3 regions of the Pseudomonas sp. GW704-F2 genome follow, and region 2 is predicted to be linked to each of the others. Evidence: riboswitches for the same ligand, from Rfam matches in the RefSeq annotation. Region 2 holds a riboswitch; each other region holds the start of a gene.
What was found. Region 2 has a riboswitch for cobalamin ahead of cobO (cob(I)yrinic acid a,c-diamide adenosyltransferase). Riboswitches for the same ligand answer to the same signal wherever they lie in the genome.

Region 1 (4,667 bases), on a different contig from region 2:
CCCGGCCCGATACAGCGACGACGCGCTGAAACTGTCACTGGCCAGCACCCGACCCACCACAATCAGCGCCGTGCGCCTGAAGCCTTTGGCCGCGACTTTGTCGGCAATGTCCGCCAAGGTGCCGACAGCCCAATCCTGATCCGGCCAGGTCGCGCGGTGTACCACGGCAATCGGGCAATCCGCGCCATAGTGCGGCAGCAGTTCGGCGACGATCTTCTCCAGGTGATTGACCCCCAGATGAATCGCCATGGTCGTGCCGTGACGGGCCAGGCTGTCGAAGTCTTCACCGGCGGGCATGCGGGTTTTATCGGCGTAGCGGGTGAGAATCACGCTCTGGGCGATGTCCGGCAGGGTCAGTTCAGTCTCCAGCAGCGCCGCGCAGGCGGCCACGGCGGTGACGCCGGGAATGATCTGGAACGCAATGCCCAGCTCGCGCAACAGGCGGATCTGTTCGCCAATTGCGCCGTACAGGCTTGGATCGCCGGAGTGGACCCGCGCCACATCCTGGCCCTTGGCATCGGCGGCCTTGATCAGCTCGATGATCTGTTCCAGGTGCAGTTCGGCGCTGTTGACCACCTGTTCGGCCTGATGCCCCTCCAGTACCGCCGCCGGCACCAGCGACCCTGCATAGATGATCACCGGGCAACTGCGGATCAGCCGCTGGCCTTTGACGGTGATCAATTCCGGGTCGCCGGGGCCGGCGCCGATGAAGTAGACGGTCATGGAGAAATCCTGTGAAAAAACGCGCGAGCATGAGGAACGCTCATGATCGGAAGCGGCGATTATCGCGGTTTCAGTCGACGCAGGCCAATGCCAAGGTGGCCCGGGCGGATTTTTTGCGCGGGACCAACAGGCGCGCAGGGGCGCCGCCGAGTTGTTCGGCCAGGGCCAGGGCGGCGCTTTCGGCGATGCCGTAACAACCGGTATGGGCAAAGGCGACGGCAGACCTGTGGCTCAGGCGGTCGTCATACATCGCCAGGTGCGCCGCGCTGAAGCAGTGCAGCGGCAGGTTCAGCCATTGGGCCAGGGCCAGCAAGCCCGGTTCATCCTGCTTGCGATCAAGGCTGGCCAGGGCGGTGATGCGATGGCGCTCGATACCGCCCTCGGCGAGGGCGGCGTCCAGCAGGTCCAGCAGGGCTTGAAACTCGCAGCCGCGCTGGCAGCCCAGGCCGACCACGAGGGTCATGCGGTGTATCGATCGTCGCGGTTGCGGCGAAACAACCAGGCGCTGATCAGCCCCAACGCCAACCAGAACGCGATGTTGGTCAGTTGCGAGGCGATCTTGAACTGTGCTTCCAGGGCCTCAGGGGCCAGCATCGAATGCACTTCAGGTTGCGGAGCGCCAATCACATGAGGCACCACGAGGATCGCCGCGCCCAGCGCCTTGAGCAGCCAGTTGCCACCGAATACCAGCAGCGCGATACCGGCCGCGGTTGAGGCCGCCGTGCCGATCCACCAGATCTGCCGTTGTGCCAGGTCGGCAGCGGCAGTGCCCGGCAATTCCGGCGGCAGGCCCAGGGTTGGCGCCAGCACGAAGGTTGCGTAACCGGCCAGGCCCCACAGCAGGCCTTGAGCCGTGCGAGTCGGTGCGCGCAGGGTGTAGAGCCCGGCGAGCATCAAGGCGAAACCGACCGCCACCACCAGATTGCCGCCAGTGGTCGACAGCACGCGCTGCCAGCCGTCTTCCGGCTCCCAGGCTTCGGCGTCATGGGCGTGTGCAGCGGTGCCGGCGGCGTGCTCGTGTACCACTTGCGTCGCGGCCGGGGCTTTTTCAAAGGTTTCCGCCTGCATGATTAGCGGGGCGACCCAGAAACTTTGCAGCAAGGTCAACAACAGGGCGGCCAGCAGCCCACTGAAACCTGCGGTTTGCGCAATACGCTTGATCATGTCGGCAGGTCTCAATGGCACGGGAACGCGGCGCTGTGGCGGGTATCGTGGGCGGCGTTGTGTACCGCTTCGATATGCGAGAACCCGGCGAAATACACCAGGCACGCGCCGAGGATCGAAGCGCCGATGGCGGCGCCCAGGCGTTGGCTCAGGGTGGCGGTGCTGCTGGTGCTAGACGAGGTGCTGCTGATGATCGACATGGCGCGTCCCTTCAGGGGTTCAGGGTGACACGAGCGCATGCAAAACCCGCGAGCCAGGCACGCAGGGTTCAAACAGCGCCCGCCCACCGCGGGTTTGTTAGATGATTTTTTTCGGGCCGGTCTCCGGGCTTGCGAGGGGGCTCTTGAACTGAGTCCTGAAAGCATCGCCTTCCCATGCACAAAGCACAGTGGCTGTGACGCTTCGCTCGCTTACCGTTGCGGGGGCAGCACCGGACTGGTCATATCGCTATGACGCACCGGTTTCCCGTTTCACCCTGTGAAGGGCACCCGAAACAAGGTGTGTAGGAAAGCATGCAGGGCGACGGTAGTCAAATTGACTGAGCCCCTGTAGCCTTGCACCCTCGAGGTTCTTCGGCCCAGGCCGAAGCTAAGAAGGGAACGCGGTTCAAGCCGCGGCTGCCCCCGCAACTGTGAAGGGTTTATCTGACTGCCACGCCACTGCCATCAAGGCGGGAAGGCGCAGCCAGCGCCGGTCGCAAGACCCGCAAGCCCCAAGCCAGGAGACCTGCCTCGCAACCGATTTTTCAATTCAACCGGGCGGGGTGATCCGGTGACGAAATCTGCTGCTGCGCGTCGCGCAGGGCCTATCGTCCCGTATGCCCGCCCCCAAGGGCATCCGATGAAAACACTGGCCAAACTCCCCGTCACCATCGTTACCGGCTTTCTCGGCTCGGGCAAAACCACCTTGCTGCGCCATATGCTCGATAACGCCCAGGGCCGTCGCATCGCGGTGATCGTCAACGAGTTCGGCGAGCTGGGCATCGACGGTGAAATCCTCAAGCAGTGCTCCATCGGTTGCACCGAGGAAGAAGCCAACGGCCGCGTGTATGAACTGGCCAACGGCTGCCTGTGCTGCACCGTACAGGAAGAGTTCTTCCCGGTGATGCGCGAACTGGTTGCCCGTCGCGGTGACCTTGACCATATCCTCATCGAAACCTCCGGCCTGGCCCTGCCAAAACCCTTGGTCCAGGCGTTCCAGTGGCCGGAAATCCGCAACGCCTGCACGGTCGATGCGGTGATCACCGTGGTCGACAGCCCCGCCGTGGCGGCCGGTACCTTCGCCGCCTTCCCGGATCAGGTCGACGCCCAGCGCAAACTCGACCCGAACCTGGACCACGAATCACCGCTGCATGAACTGTTCGCCGACCAACTGGCCAGCGCCGACCTGGTGATCCTCAACAAGTGCGACCTGATCAGCCCCGACGACCTGGCCCGCGTGCGCCTGGAAGTCGCCGAAGAGTTGCCGCCGGCGGTGAAGATCATCGAAGCCAGCAGCGGTCGGGTGCCGCTGGACGTGCTGATCGGCCTGGGCGCCGGCTCCGAAGAGCACATCGACGGCCGCCACAGCCATCACGATCATCATCACGAAGGTGAAGACGATCATGATCACGATGCGTTCGACTCCATTTCCATCGACTTGCCCCAGTCCGACGAAGCCCTGCTGCTCGACGCCCTGATCCAATTGGTGGTGCAGCACGGCATCCTGCGCGTCAAAGGCTTCGCGGCGATCCCGAACAAGCCGATGCGCCTGCTGATCCAGGGCGTGGGCACGCGCTTCGACAAACACTTCGACCGCGCCTGGAGCGCCGACGAAGCGCGCATCACGCGCCTGGTGCTGATCGGCCAGGACCTCGACGCGGCGGGCCTCGAAGCGCAATTGCGCGCCGCCCTCAGCGTTTAACCCATGCACCTGCTCAGGACCCAGCCCGGCGGTTTCGTCGCGGACGACAACATTGCCGACCTTGGGCAAACCCCCGCCGAGCTGGTGATCCTGTGCAGCGGCGACTCCAGCCTGGCGCTGCTGGCCGAAGCGGCCCAGCAGTTGCCCGAGGATTACCCGAGCCTGCGCCTGGTCAACCCGATGCAGGTGCAGAACCATGCATCGGTGGACCTGTACGTCGATGAAGTGCTGCGCCACGCCAAGGTCATCCTGATTTCCCTGCACGGCGGCATCGGCTATTGGCGTTACGGCGTCGAGCGCCTGGTGGCGTTGGCCGAGCGCGGGGTCACGCTGATCCTGGTGCCGGGGGATGACCGCCCCGACCCGGAACTCAGCGGCCTCAGCACCGTGGATGCCGCAGCGCGTGACCGCCTGTGGCAGTTCCTGCGCCAGGGCGGCCTGGGTAATGCGCTGGATTTTTATCGCTGCCTGGCCAGCGCCTACCTGGGCCGCGACTATGCCTGGGCCGAGCCGCAAACCCTGGCGCGCAGCGCGATTTATCACCCGCGTAAAGCCAATGCGTGCCTCAACGACTGGCAGTTGGATTGGAATCCTGAGTGCCCGGTGGCGGCGGTGCTGTTCTACCGCTCCCATCTGCAAGCGGCCAATACCGGTTTTATCGATGTGTTCTGCCAGCGTCTGCAGGCGGCGGGCCTGAATCCGTTGCCGATGGCAGTGGCCAGTCTGAAGGAGCCCGGCTGCCTGACGGTGGTCGAGGACTGGCTGGATGAGGTCGGGGCGGCGGTGATTCTCAACACCACCGGCTTTGCCCAGTCCAGCCCCGAAGCACCGCATTTGCGCCCGTTTCGCCGCAATATCCCGGTGATCCAGGCAATTTG
Region 2 (4,667 bases):
CGATGACCACGCCAACCGGTCGTCCCATGGCTTGTTCTTCGCTGTTGAGGAACCCGGTCAGCACGTCCACTGGCGGCCCCTTCGGCTTGCCGCCCTCGAACGGTACGAAGATCACCTTGTAGCCGCTGTGCGGCTTGCGGTTCCACGAGCCGTGCTGGCCGATAAACGCACCGTTGATAAAGGGCGCCGGGAGTTTGCTGCCCTCGGCGAAGGTCAGGCCCAGCGAGGCGGTATGTGGGCCTACGGCGTAGTCCGGCGCAATGGCTTTGGCCACCAGGTCCGGGTTCTGCGGTGTGACGCGTACATCCACGTGCTGCCCGTAATAGCTGAAGGGCCAGCCATAAAAGGCGCCATCCTGGACCGAGGTGATGTAGTCCGGCACCAGGTCGCTGCCGATCTCGTCGCGCTCGTTCACTGCCGTCCACAGCTTGCCGCTCTGCGGTTCCCAGGCCATGCCGTTCGGGTTGCGCAGGCCGGAGGCGAAGAGACGGTGCTGGCCGCTGGCGCGGTCGACTTCCCAGATCGCCGCGCGGCCTTGTTCCGCTTCCAGGCCGTTCTCGGCGACGTTGCTGTTGGAACCGACGCTCACATACAACTTGCTGCCGTCCTTGCTGGCCACCACGTTTTTCGTCCAGTGATGGTTGATGCTGCCCGCTGGCAGGTCGATGACCTTGCTGCCGGCGGCCTTGATCGCGGTTTCGCCGGTCTGATAGGGAAAGCGCAACAGCTTGTCCGAATCGGCCACGTACAGGTCATTGCCGACCAGCGTCATGCCGAAGGGCGAGTTGAGGTTTTCCAGGAACACGGTGCGGGTCTCCGCGACCCCGTCATGGTCAGCATCGCGCAGCAGGGTGATGCGGTTCGGGCTCGGCACGCCGGCGCCGGCGCGGCCCATGACTTTCTGCATCACCCAACCCCGCAGGCCTTTGGCGTCGTCCGGCTTGGGCGGCGCGTTGGTTTCCGCCACCAGCACATCGCCATTGGGCAGTACATACAGCCAGCGCGGGTGGTCCAGGCCTTCGGCGAACGCCGCCACCTGGGTGCCGGCGGCGGCCGTGGGCTGGGTGCCCGCCGGCCAGCCGATGGCCGGGGCGATGTTCACGGTGGGGATCAGGGTCTTGTTCGGCTCCGGCAATTGCGGCGAGGGCCCGGTGCCGTCGGATACCTTCAGGGTCGAGCTTTCGCCGCAGGCGGCGAGGGTGCCCGCGAGCATGATCAGTAAGGCGAGTCTTGTTTTATGCATGGTTTTCTCCTGGATGCCTGTAAGGGTAGAGGCGCCCGATGCGGCGATGGTTCAAGTGCAAGGCCAGCTTTAATTGACGCTCCACCCCCAACCCACTAACCTTCGCCGCTTGTTCCAGGTGCTCTGTGACCCACGGGTCGACTGAGTGAAACAGGGAAGCCGGTGAGTGAGCGCACTTGTACACAGTGCTGCCGCGATTCCGGCGCTGCCCCCGCAACGGTAAATGAGTCAAGACGGTGCTGTTTGCCACTGTATCGCCCGCGATATGGGAAGGCGCGCCGTCGGCGTGCGCTCTAGCGCGCCACTCATGAGCCCGGAGACCGGCCTGGATCATCCAACAGCATCACGGTGGGCGATGCTTGGCTGTCTGTTGTTGTTTTTTCCTGCCCGCCGTTTTTTGTCCAGCCCCAACGGAGAGCTGCCATGACCGATTCCCCCGAGCGCGACGAACGCCATCTGGCGCGCATGCTGCGCAAAAAAGCCGTGATCGATGAACGCATCGCCAATTCCCCGAACGAATGCGGCTTGCTGCTGGTGCTGACCGGCAACGGCAAAGGCAAGAGTAGCTCGGCGTTTGGCATGCTGGCCCGCGCCATGGGCCACGGCATGCAGTGTGGCGTGGTGCAGTTCATCAAGGGGCGCAACAGCACCGGCGAAGAACTGTTCTTCCGCCGTTTCCCCGAGCAAGTGCGTTTCCATGTAATGGGCGAGGGCTTTACCTGGGAAACCCAGGACCGCCAGCGCGACATCGCGGCCGCCGAGGCCGCCTGGGCGGTGTCCCGCCAATTGCTGCAAGACCCGAGCATCGGCCTGGTGGTGCTGGATGAGCTGAACATCGCGCTCAAGCACGGCTACCTCGACCTCGATCAGGTCCTCAGCGACCTTCAGGCCCGCCCGCCGATGCAGCACGTGGTAGTCACCGGCCGTGGCGCCAAGCCTGAACTGATCGAAATGGGCGACACCGTCACCGACATGGGCATGCTCAAGCATGCGTTCCAGGCCGGTATCAAGGCACAGAAAGGCGTCGAACTTTGAATCAGCCCCGCCATTGCCCGGCTGTCTTGATCGCCGCACCGGCGTCCGGCCAGGGCAAAACCACGGTCACCGCCGCGCTGGCGCGCTTGCACCGCAACCTGGGGCGCAAGGTGCGTGTGTTCAAATGCGGCCCGGACTTCCTCGACCCGATGATCCACGAGCGCGCCAGCGGTGCGCCGGTGTATCAATTGGACATGTGGATGGTGGGCGAGCAGGAAAGTCGCCGCCTACTGTGGGAAGCAGCGGGGGAGGCGGACCTGATCCTGATCGAAGGCGTGATGGGGCTGTTCGACGGCACACCTTCCAGCGCCGACCTGGCGCGGCACTTCGGTGTGCCGGTGCTCGGTGTGATCGATGGCACGGCCATGGCGCAGACCTTCGGCGCCCTGGCCCTCGGCCTGGCACGCTATCAGCCGGACTTGCCGTTCGCCGGCGTGCTGGCCAACCGCGTCGGCACCCTGCGCCATGCGCAATTGCTCGAAGGCAGCCTCACCGAAGGCCTGCGCTGGTATGGCGCGCTGTCCCGCGAGACTGCTATCGAATTGCCCAGCCGCCACCTGGGCCTGGTGCAAGCCAGCGAACTGAATGACCTCGACCTGCGCCTGGACGCCGCCGCCCAAGCGTTGGGCAGCAGTTGCGAGGTTGCGTTGCCGCCGCCGGTCACCTTTGCCGCACCGCCGGTAACCCGCACCGAACCGTTGCTGGCTGGCGTGCGGATCGCGGTCGCGCGTGACGAAGCCTTCGCCTTCACTTACGGTGCCAGCCTCGATCTGCTGCGGGCGATGGGCGCCGAGTTGAGCTTCTTCTCGCCGATCCATGATCGCCAATTGCCAGAAGTCGACAGTCTCTATCTGCCCGGTGGTTACCCGGAATTGCATCACCAGGCACTGTCGGAAAACACCGCGATGCTGGAGGCGATCCGTGCCCATCACGCTGCCGGTAAACCGCTGCTCGCCGAGTGTGGCGGCATGCTCTATCTGCTGGATTCGCTCACGGATGTCGACGGCCTCCGCGCCGGACTGGTCGGCCTGTTGCAGGGCGCTGCGGTGATGCAAAAGAAGCTCGCGGCGCTGGCTCTGCAAAGCGTCGAATTGCCCGAAGGCGTGTTGCGTGGGCACACCTATCACCACTCGCTGACCAGCACCGACTGGGTGCCCATTGCCCGTGGCGTGAGCCCCAATGGTGGGCGCGGGGCCGAGGCGGTGTATCGACAGGGGCGGCTGACCGCTTCCTACGTTCACTTTTACTTCCCCTCCAACCCCTGGGCCGTGGCCGCGCTGTTTGCGCCCGAGCGAGTCGCACCGCACGCTGCGCCACAGCACGAATCCACGGTGGGAGCGGGCTTGCCCGCGATAGGCTCATGACCGACAACGCTTTCCCCCAGGCCGAGCGCGACGCCGTCTACCGTGCCATCGCCGAACGCCGCGACATGCGTCACTTCAGCGGCGGTGACGTGGCTCCCGAACTGCTGCAGCGCTTGCTCCAGGCCGCACACCAGGCGCCGAGCGTTGGCTTGATGCAGCCGTGGCGTTTTATCCGCATCAGCGACCGCCTATTGCGTGGGCGGATTCAACAGTTGGTGGAGGAAGAACGCATACGCACCGCCGAGGCCTTGGGCGAGCGTTCCGATACGTTCATGAAGCTCAAGGTCGAAGGCATCCACGACTGCGCCGAAGTGCTGGTGGCGGCGCTGATGGATGAGCGCGAGCGACATATCTTCGGCCGGCGTACCTTGCCGGAAATGGACATGGCCTCGCTGTCCTGCGCGATCCAGAATCTGTGGCTGGCCGCGCGGGTCGAAGGCCTGGGCATGGGCTGGGTGTCGCTGTTCGAACCGCAGGCCCTGGCCGACCTGCTGGGCTTGCCGCCCGGCGCGAAACCCTTGGCGGTGTTGTGCCTGGGGCCGGTCGAAGCGTTCTATCCGGCACCGATGTTGCAGCTCGAAGGCTGGGCCGAACCGCGCCCGCTGAGTGACATGTTGTATGAAAATACCTGGGGAGTGCGTCAATGAGTGTGGCCTTGCTGTGTGTCGCTGCGGTGGCGCTGGATGCGCTGCTGGGCGAGCCCAGGCGCTGGCATCCGCTGGTGGCGTTCGGCAACTTCGCCGCGCGCATCGAGCAGCGTTTCAACAGCGGTGGCCGTGGCTGGCGCAGCCACGGCGTGACCGCCTGGTTTATTGCGGTGGTGCCGTTGACGCTTTTGGCCACCGCGTTGTCGTGGGCGCCTTACATCGGCTGGGTGCTGGAGATCCTCGCGTTGTACTGTGCCCTCGGCATGCGCAGTCTCGGCGAGCACGTGATCCCGGTGGCCCAGGCCCTGCGCCGCGATGACCTGGACGAAGCCCGGCGGCGCGTGAGTTACCTGGTGAGTCGCCAGACCAGTGAACTGG
Region 3 (4,667 bases), on a different contig from region 2:
GCGGGGCTACGCAACCCGGCCAACAGTTTGAGCAAGGTGGATTTACCCGAGCCGTTCGGGCCGACGATCCCGAGGGTTTCGCCGAGCGTCACCTCCAGGTGGATATCCCGCAGCAACTCGGCTTCCCGCACCTTGAAGCCCAGCCCGCTGCAGCTCAATACCGGCGCACTCATCGAGGGTTTCTCCGGCCGATCAGAATCAGTGCAAACACCGGCGCGCCGACCAGCGCAGTGACCACGCCGACCGGAATCACCTGGCCCTTGATCAAGGTGCGCGACAGCACATCCGCCGCGATCAGAAACAGCGCGCCACCCAATGCGCTGGCCGGCAACAGGCGCGAGTGCCCGGTGCCGAGCAGCAGGCGCGCGGCATGGGGAATCACCAGCCCGACAAAACCGATGGAGCCGACAATCGATACCATCACCGCCGTGACCAGCGCCGCGCAGCCCACCAGCACCCATTGCACGCGGCGCACCGGGATGCCGAGGGAGGCCGCCGAGTCGCGGCCGAAGGTGAACGCATCCAGCGCCCGACGATGCCACAGGCACACCGCCAACCCGGCGACCGCCACCGGCACCGCCAGCCACACCGACGGCCAACGCACGCCGCTGAGGTTGCCCAGCAGCCAGAACAGAATGCCGCGTGCCTGTTCGGAGCTGGCCGACTTGGTGATCAGGAACGCGGTGAGCGCATTGAACAGCTGCGAGCCGGCAATGCCTGCGAGGATGATCTGCCCGGTGCCGCTGGACGAACCGCTGGCCCGCGCGAGCAATACCACCAGCGCAAACGCCGCCATCGCCCCGCCGAACGCACCGACCGACAGCGAAACCAAGCCGCCGCCGACGCCCATCAGCACCACCAGGACTGCGCCGGTCGAAGCGCCGGCGCTGATGCCCAGCAGGTAAGGATCGGCCAGGGGGTTGCGCAACAACGACTGCAAAATCACCCCGCAGGTGGCCAGCCCGGCCCCGCATGCGGCGGCGACCAGGGCGCGGGTCAGGCGGTAGTTCCACACCACGCCTTCATCGATCGGGTCCAGCACGTAGCCGGCCGCCCACAGTTTGTTGGCGAGTACCTGCAACACCACCTGCGGCGCGATGGCGGTTTCGCCGATGGCCACGCCGGCGAGCACGGCGATCAGTAGCAATGCCAGGGCGATTAGGGTTCGTATCATTTCGGCAGGTCGTAGCCGTCGATGGCCGCAGCCAGTTGTTCAAGACCCTCGAAGGTCCGCACGCTGGCCTGCAGGGCCATGGCGTCGAGGATGATAATGCGGTTGTGTTTCACCGCGTCCATGTTGCGCGTCACCGGGTCGCTGCGCAGGAAGGCGAGCTTCTGTGCATGATCGTCGGCCGGGTAGCGGCGGCGGTCCATGCGGGCGATCACCAGCACGGTGGGGTTGGCCTTGGCGATGGTTTCCCAGCCGACGGCGGGCCATTCCTCATCGGACTGCACCACGTTGCGCAGTCCGAGCGTTTGCAGCATGAATTCGGGGACACCCTTGTGACCGGCCACATAGGGATCGCTGGCCATCTCGGCGCTGGAAAACCACACCAGCGCGCTGGCCTGCTTGAGCCCCTTGCCTTGCACGGTGGCGACGGACTTGGCCAGGCGTGCCTTGAGTTCATCGTTGAGTTGCTGGCCGCGATCCTGCACGTCGAAAATCTCCGCCAACTGGCGGATGCCCTTGTAGATCGTGTCGATGCGGAACGGCTCCAGCCGCGTGCCGTCGGCGCCCACCCGGTTGTTCTTGGCTTCGCAGTCGGAGGGCAGCAGGTAGGTGGGGATCTTCAACTCATGAAACTGCTCGCGGGTGCCCACCACGCCTTGCGGGCCGACCACCCATTCCAGCTCGGCCGCCACCAGTTGCGGGCGCTTGGCGATCACCGACTCGAAGCTCGGTTCGTTATTGGCCAGGCGTTCGATGCCGTCGTTCAGCGCCTTGAACTGTGGCAGCACGTTGTTGAACCACAGCGACGTGCCGACCACTCTATCGCCCACGCCGAGGGCATAGAGCATTTCGGTGGCGGCCTGGCCGATGGTCACGGCGCGGGCGGGCGCTTGCGCGAAGGTCAGGCTGCTGCCGCAGTTCTCCACCGTCAGCGGGTACTGAGTGGGGGCCGCTTGGGCCAGGGCACACAGGCCCAGGCCGGTGAGCAGGGCGGTAACGCGTGGCAGCATTGGGCAATCTCCTTGGAGCCGTACCTGGAACAGGGGGTGTACGGTTCGGAAACACGCCCTCGACCGCTGCGGGTGAGGCAGGCAAGGATGTCCTTCCCGGACACCCCGCCGGTTAGTGATTTTGCTGGGCCGGCAGGTCTCCTGACTGATGCGTCGTCGCCACGCTCCGGCCTTCCCGGACGGGGTCCAGTGGCAGTGGGGGAGCGGGCTCGGCATCTACAGTTGCGGGGGCAGTTCCGATTGACGCGGTGTACCGCGCTTCGGATTCCCTATTAGTCCCGTTTGGGAACCGGCGCGGTATGGTAGTCGATCACGGCGGGGCGATATAGCCTTAGGTCGCCCGGTTACAGACGAATATCTTCAGGGCCCTGGATCAGCGCTTCAATTCGCGTCCCCGTGGCGCGCTCTTCATTGCTGAAACCATCGTAGTCGGCCAGGTTGGCGAAGCGGATACCGGTCAAGCGTTCGATCTGAATCACGCTGCGCTGGTAGGTTCTGAGCTGGCCGAACATGAGGTCGAGCTGACCCAGCTCGCGGTTTTGGTCGATCATGTAGGCGCTGGCGCAGGGCTTGCCGTCGTCGCTGAGGTAGGCGACCACTTTCCAGAACGCTTTGGGGATTTTAACGCCCCGGTAGACGCGGTCGTCGTCCGCCAACACCGGGCCGGTAAACACCGTGGCCCGGGCTTTCCAGCGTTGTGTGTTATCGAGAATGTAGTCCTCGAGTTCCAGCCAGGTCTTCTGGTTGAACCCGCTCATCTGCGGTGAGCAGTTGGTGAAGTGGAAGGTGTCGGCATTGGCGATGTTGGCCGCGTCACCCCAGTTGGGGTCCTGTCGGCGCACCAGATGACCGCGGTCCAGGCCATTGTCGGTGTAGAGCGCATCACCCACCTGTGCGCTGATGGGCAGGCGGCCGTCGTAGGCCCAGGCGTCGTTGCTGCGGATGATATCCACATGCTGTGCGCCATCGATATTGGCGCCCACGTAGAGTGCCAGTCGCCTCGAGCGCGACATGGTCACTGAGAAATGCGTGTAGTCCAGGCGCAGCGGCTGTACGTCAGCCAGCAGGGCTTCATCCACCGTGGGCCATGGCACCACGAAGCGGTCGAGAAACGCTTCAGCGTAGCCGCGCCGGTCCTGCAGGTCCTTGGCCGCAGTGACACGCGCAGTCGCCGCCCGGGCCTCCATGAGGCTCGGGCCGGCTGCGATCAACGGGCGCAGGTCGGCGAGCCGGGGGCGGTGCGAAAGGTCGATTTTGGTGGCGCGTGGGGGCATTGTAAGTTCCTCGCAGTCCTCGGATTAACACTACTGCAGCATAGCTTCATGACAATTTGGCCCAAGCCGCCACGGCAGGACTATTCTTGAACGGTTATCCGGACGTTCACCTCACGCCAAAATGGAGCCAGCCAATGTGTGTTCGCCAGCATCGCAACCCGATTTTCTGCCTGATCCCGCCATACATGCTCGACCAGATCGCCCGCAACGGCGATAAAGCGCAACGGGAAGTCGCGTTACGCACACGCGCCAAAGACAGCACGTTCCGTTCGTTGCGCATGGTTGCCGTACCCGCCAACGGGGCTGCCCACATGGCCCTGCCCATGGGCGCCGAAAAACGGCGTTCGATCTACAGCGCCGAGGGCGCCGATAGCCTGCCGGGCAAGTTGATCCGTGGCGAAGGGCAGCCCGTCAGTGGTGATGTGGCGGTGGACGAGGCCTACGATGGGTTGGGCGCCACATTCGATTTTTTCGATCAGGTCTTCGACCGCAACTCCATAGACGACGCCGGTATGGCGCTGGACGCGACCGTTCATTTTGGCCAGAACTACAACAATGCATTCTGGAACTCGAGCCAGATGGTGTTTGGTGATGGCGATCAGCAGCTATTCAACCGGTTCACGATAGCCCTTGATGTCATTGGCCATGAGTTGGCCCACGGTGTGACCGAGGATGAGGCCAAGCTGATGTATTTCAATCAATCCGGTGCGTTGAACGAGTCGCTGTCCGACGTGTTCGGCTCACTGATCAAGCAGTACGCGCTGCAGCAAACGGCGCAAGATGCGGATTGGTTGATCGGCAAAGGGTTGTTTACCAAGAAAATCAAAGGCACTGCGTTGCGCTCGATGAAAGCGCCGGGCACCGCGTTCGATGACAAGCTGCTGGGCAAGGACCCTCAGCCGGGGCATATGGACGATTTTGTGCAGACCTATGAGGACAACGGCGGGGTGCATATCAATTCCGGTATTCCCAACCATGCGTTCTATCAGGTAGCCACGAAGATCGGCGGGTTTGCCTGGGAGCGCGCAGGGCGTATCTGGTATGACGCGCTACGCGATGCGCGGTTGCGGCCGAACGCGGGGTTTCTGCGTTTCGCGCGCATCACCTACGACATTGCCGGTCGGCTGTACGGTGCTGGCAAGGCCGAGCACAAGGCGGTGAAGGAAGGCTGGAAAGCAGTGGGCATTAACGTCTGACAACCCGCCTGGGCGG

Region 1: linked by a shared signal. The riboswitch ahead of cobW (cobalamin biosynthesis protein CobW) and the one ahead of cobO (cob(I)yrinic acid a,c-diamide adenosyltransferase) in region 2 are both predicted to bind cobalamin.
Region 3: linked by a shared signal. The riboswitch ahead of AC07W0_RS29450 (ABC transporter substrate-binding protein) and the one ahead of cobO (cob(I)yrinic acid a,c-diamide adenosyltransferase) in region 2 are both predicted to bind cobalamin.

The regions. Positions count from the first base shown of each region.
Region 1 covers NZ_JBWKXO010000048.1:35,087-39,753, reverse strand. The annotation lists gene cobM (precorrin-4 C(11)-methyltransferase) at 1-723, opposite strand, end outside; gene AC07W0_RS27100 (cobalamin biosynthesis protein) at 794-1,186, opposite strand; gene AC07W0_RS27095 (CbtA family protein) at 1,183-1,887, opposite strand; gene AC07W0_RS27090 (CbtB domain-containing protein) at 1,899-2,087, opposite strand; cobalamin riboswitch at 2,185-2,394, opposite strand; cobalamin riboswitch at 2,436-2,635, shown strand; gene cobW (cobalamin biosynthesis protein CobW) at 2,728-3,789, shown strand; gene cobN (cobaltochelatase subunit CobN) at 3,793-4,667, shown strand, end outside.
Region 2 covers NZ_JBWKXO010000004.1:68,803-73,469, reverse strand. The annotation lists gene AC07W0_RS04965 (PQQ-dependent sugar dehydrogenase) at 1-1,243, opposite strand, end outside; cobalamin riboswitch at 1,343-1,586, shown strand; gene cobO (cob(I)yrinic acid a,c-diamide adenosyltransferase) at 1,667-2,278, shown strand; gene AC07W0_RS04955 (cobyrinic acid a,c-diamide synthase CobB) at 2,275-3,642, shown strand; gene bluB (5,6-dimethylbenzimidazole synthase) at 3,639-4,289, shown strand; gene cbiB (adenosylcobinamide-phosphate synthase CbiB) at 4,286-4,667, shown strand, end outside.
Region 3 covers NZ_JBWKXO010000066.1:11,985-16,651, reverse strand. The annotation lists gene AC07W0_RS29460 (ABC transporter ATP-binding protein) at 1-173, opposite strand, end outside; gene AC07W0_RS29455 (FecCD family ABC transporter permease) at 170-1,174, opposite strand; gene AC07W0_RS29450 (ABC transporter substrate-binding protein) at 1,171-2,181, opposite strand; cobalamin riboswitch at 2,296-2,490, opposite strand; gene AC07W0_RS29445 (DNA/RNA non-specific endonuclease) at 2,526-3,455, opposite strand; gene AC07W0_RS29440 (M4 family metallopeptidase) at 3,590-4,651, shown strand.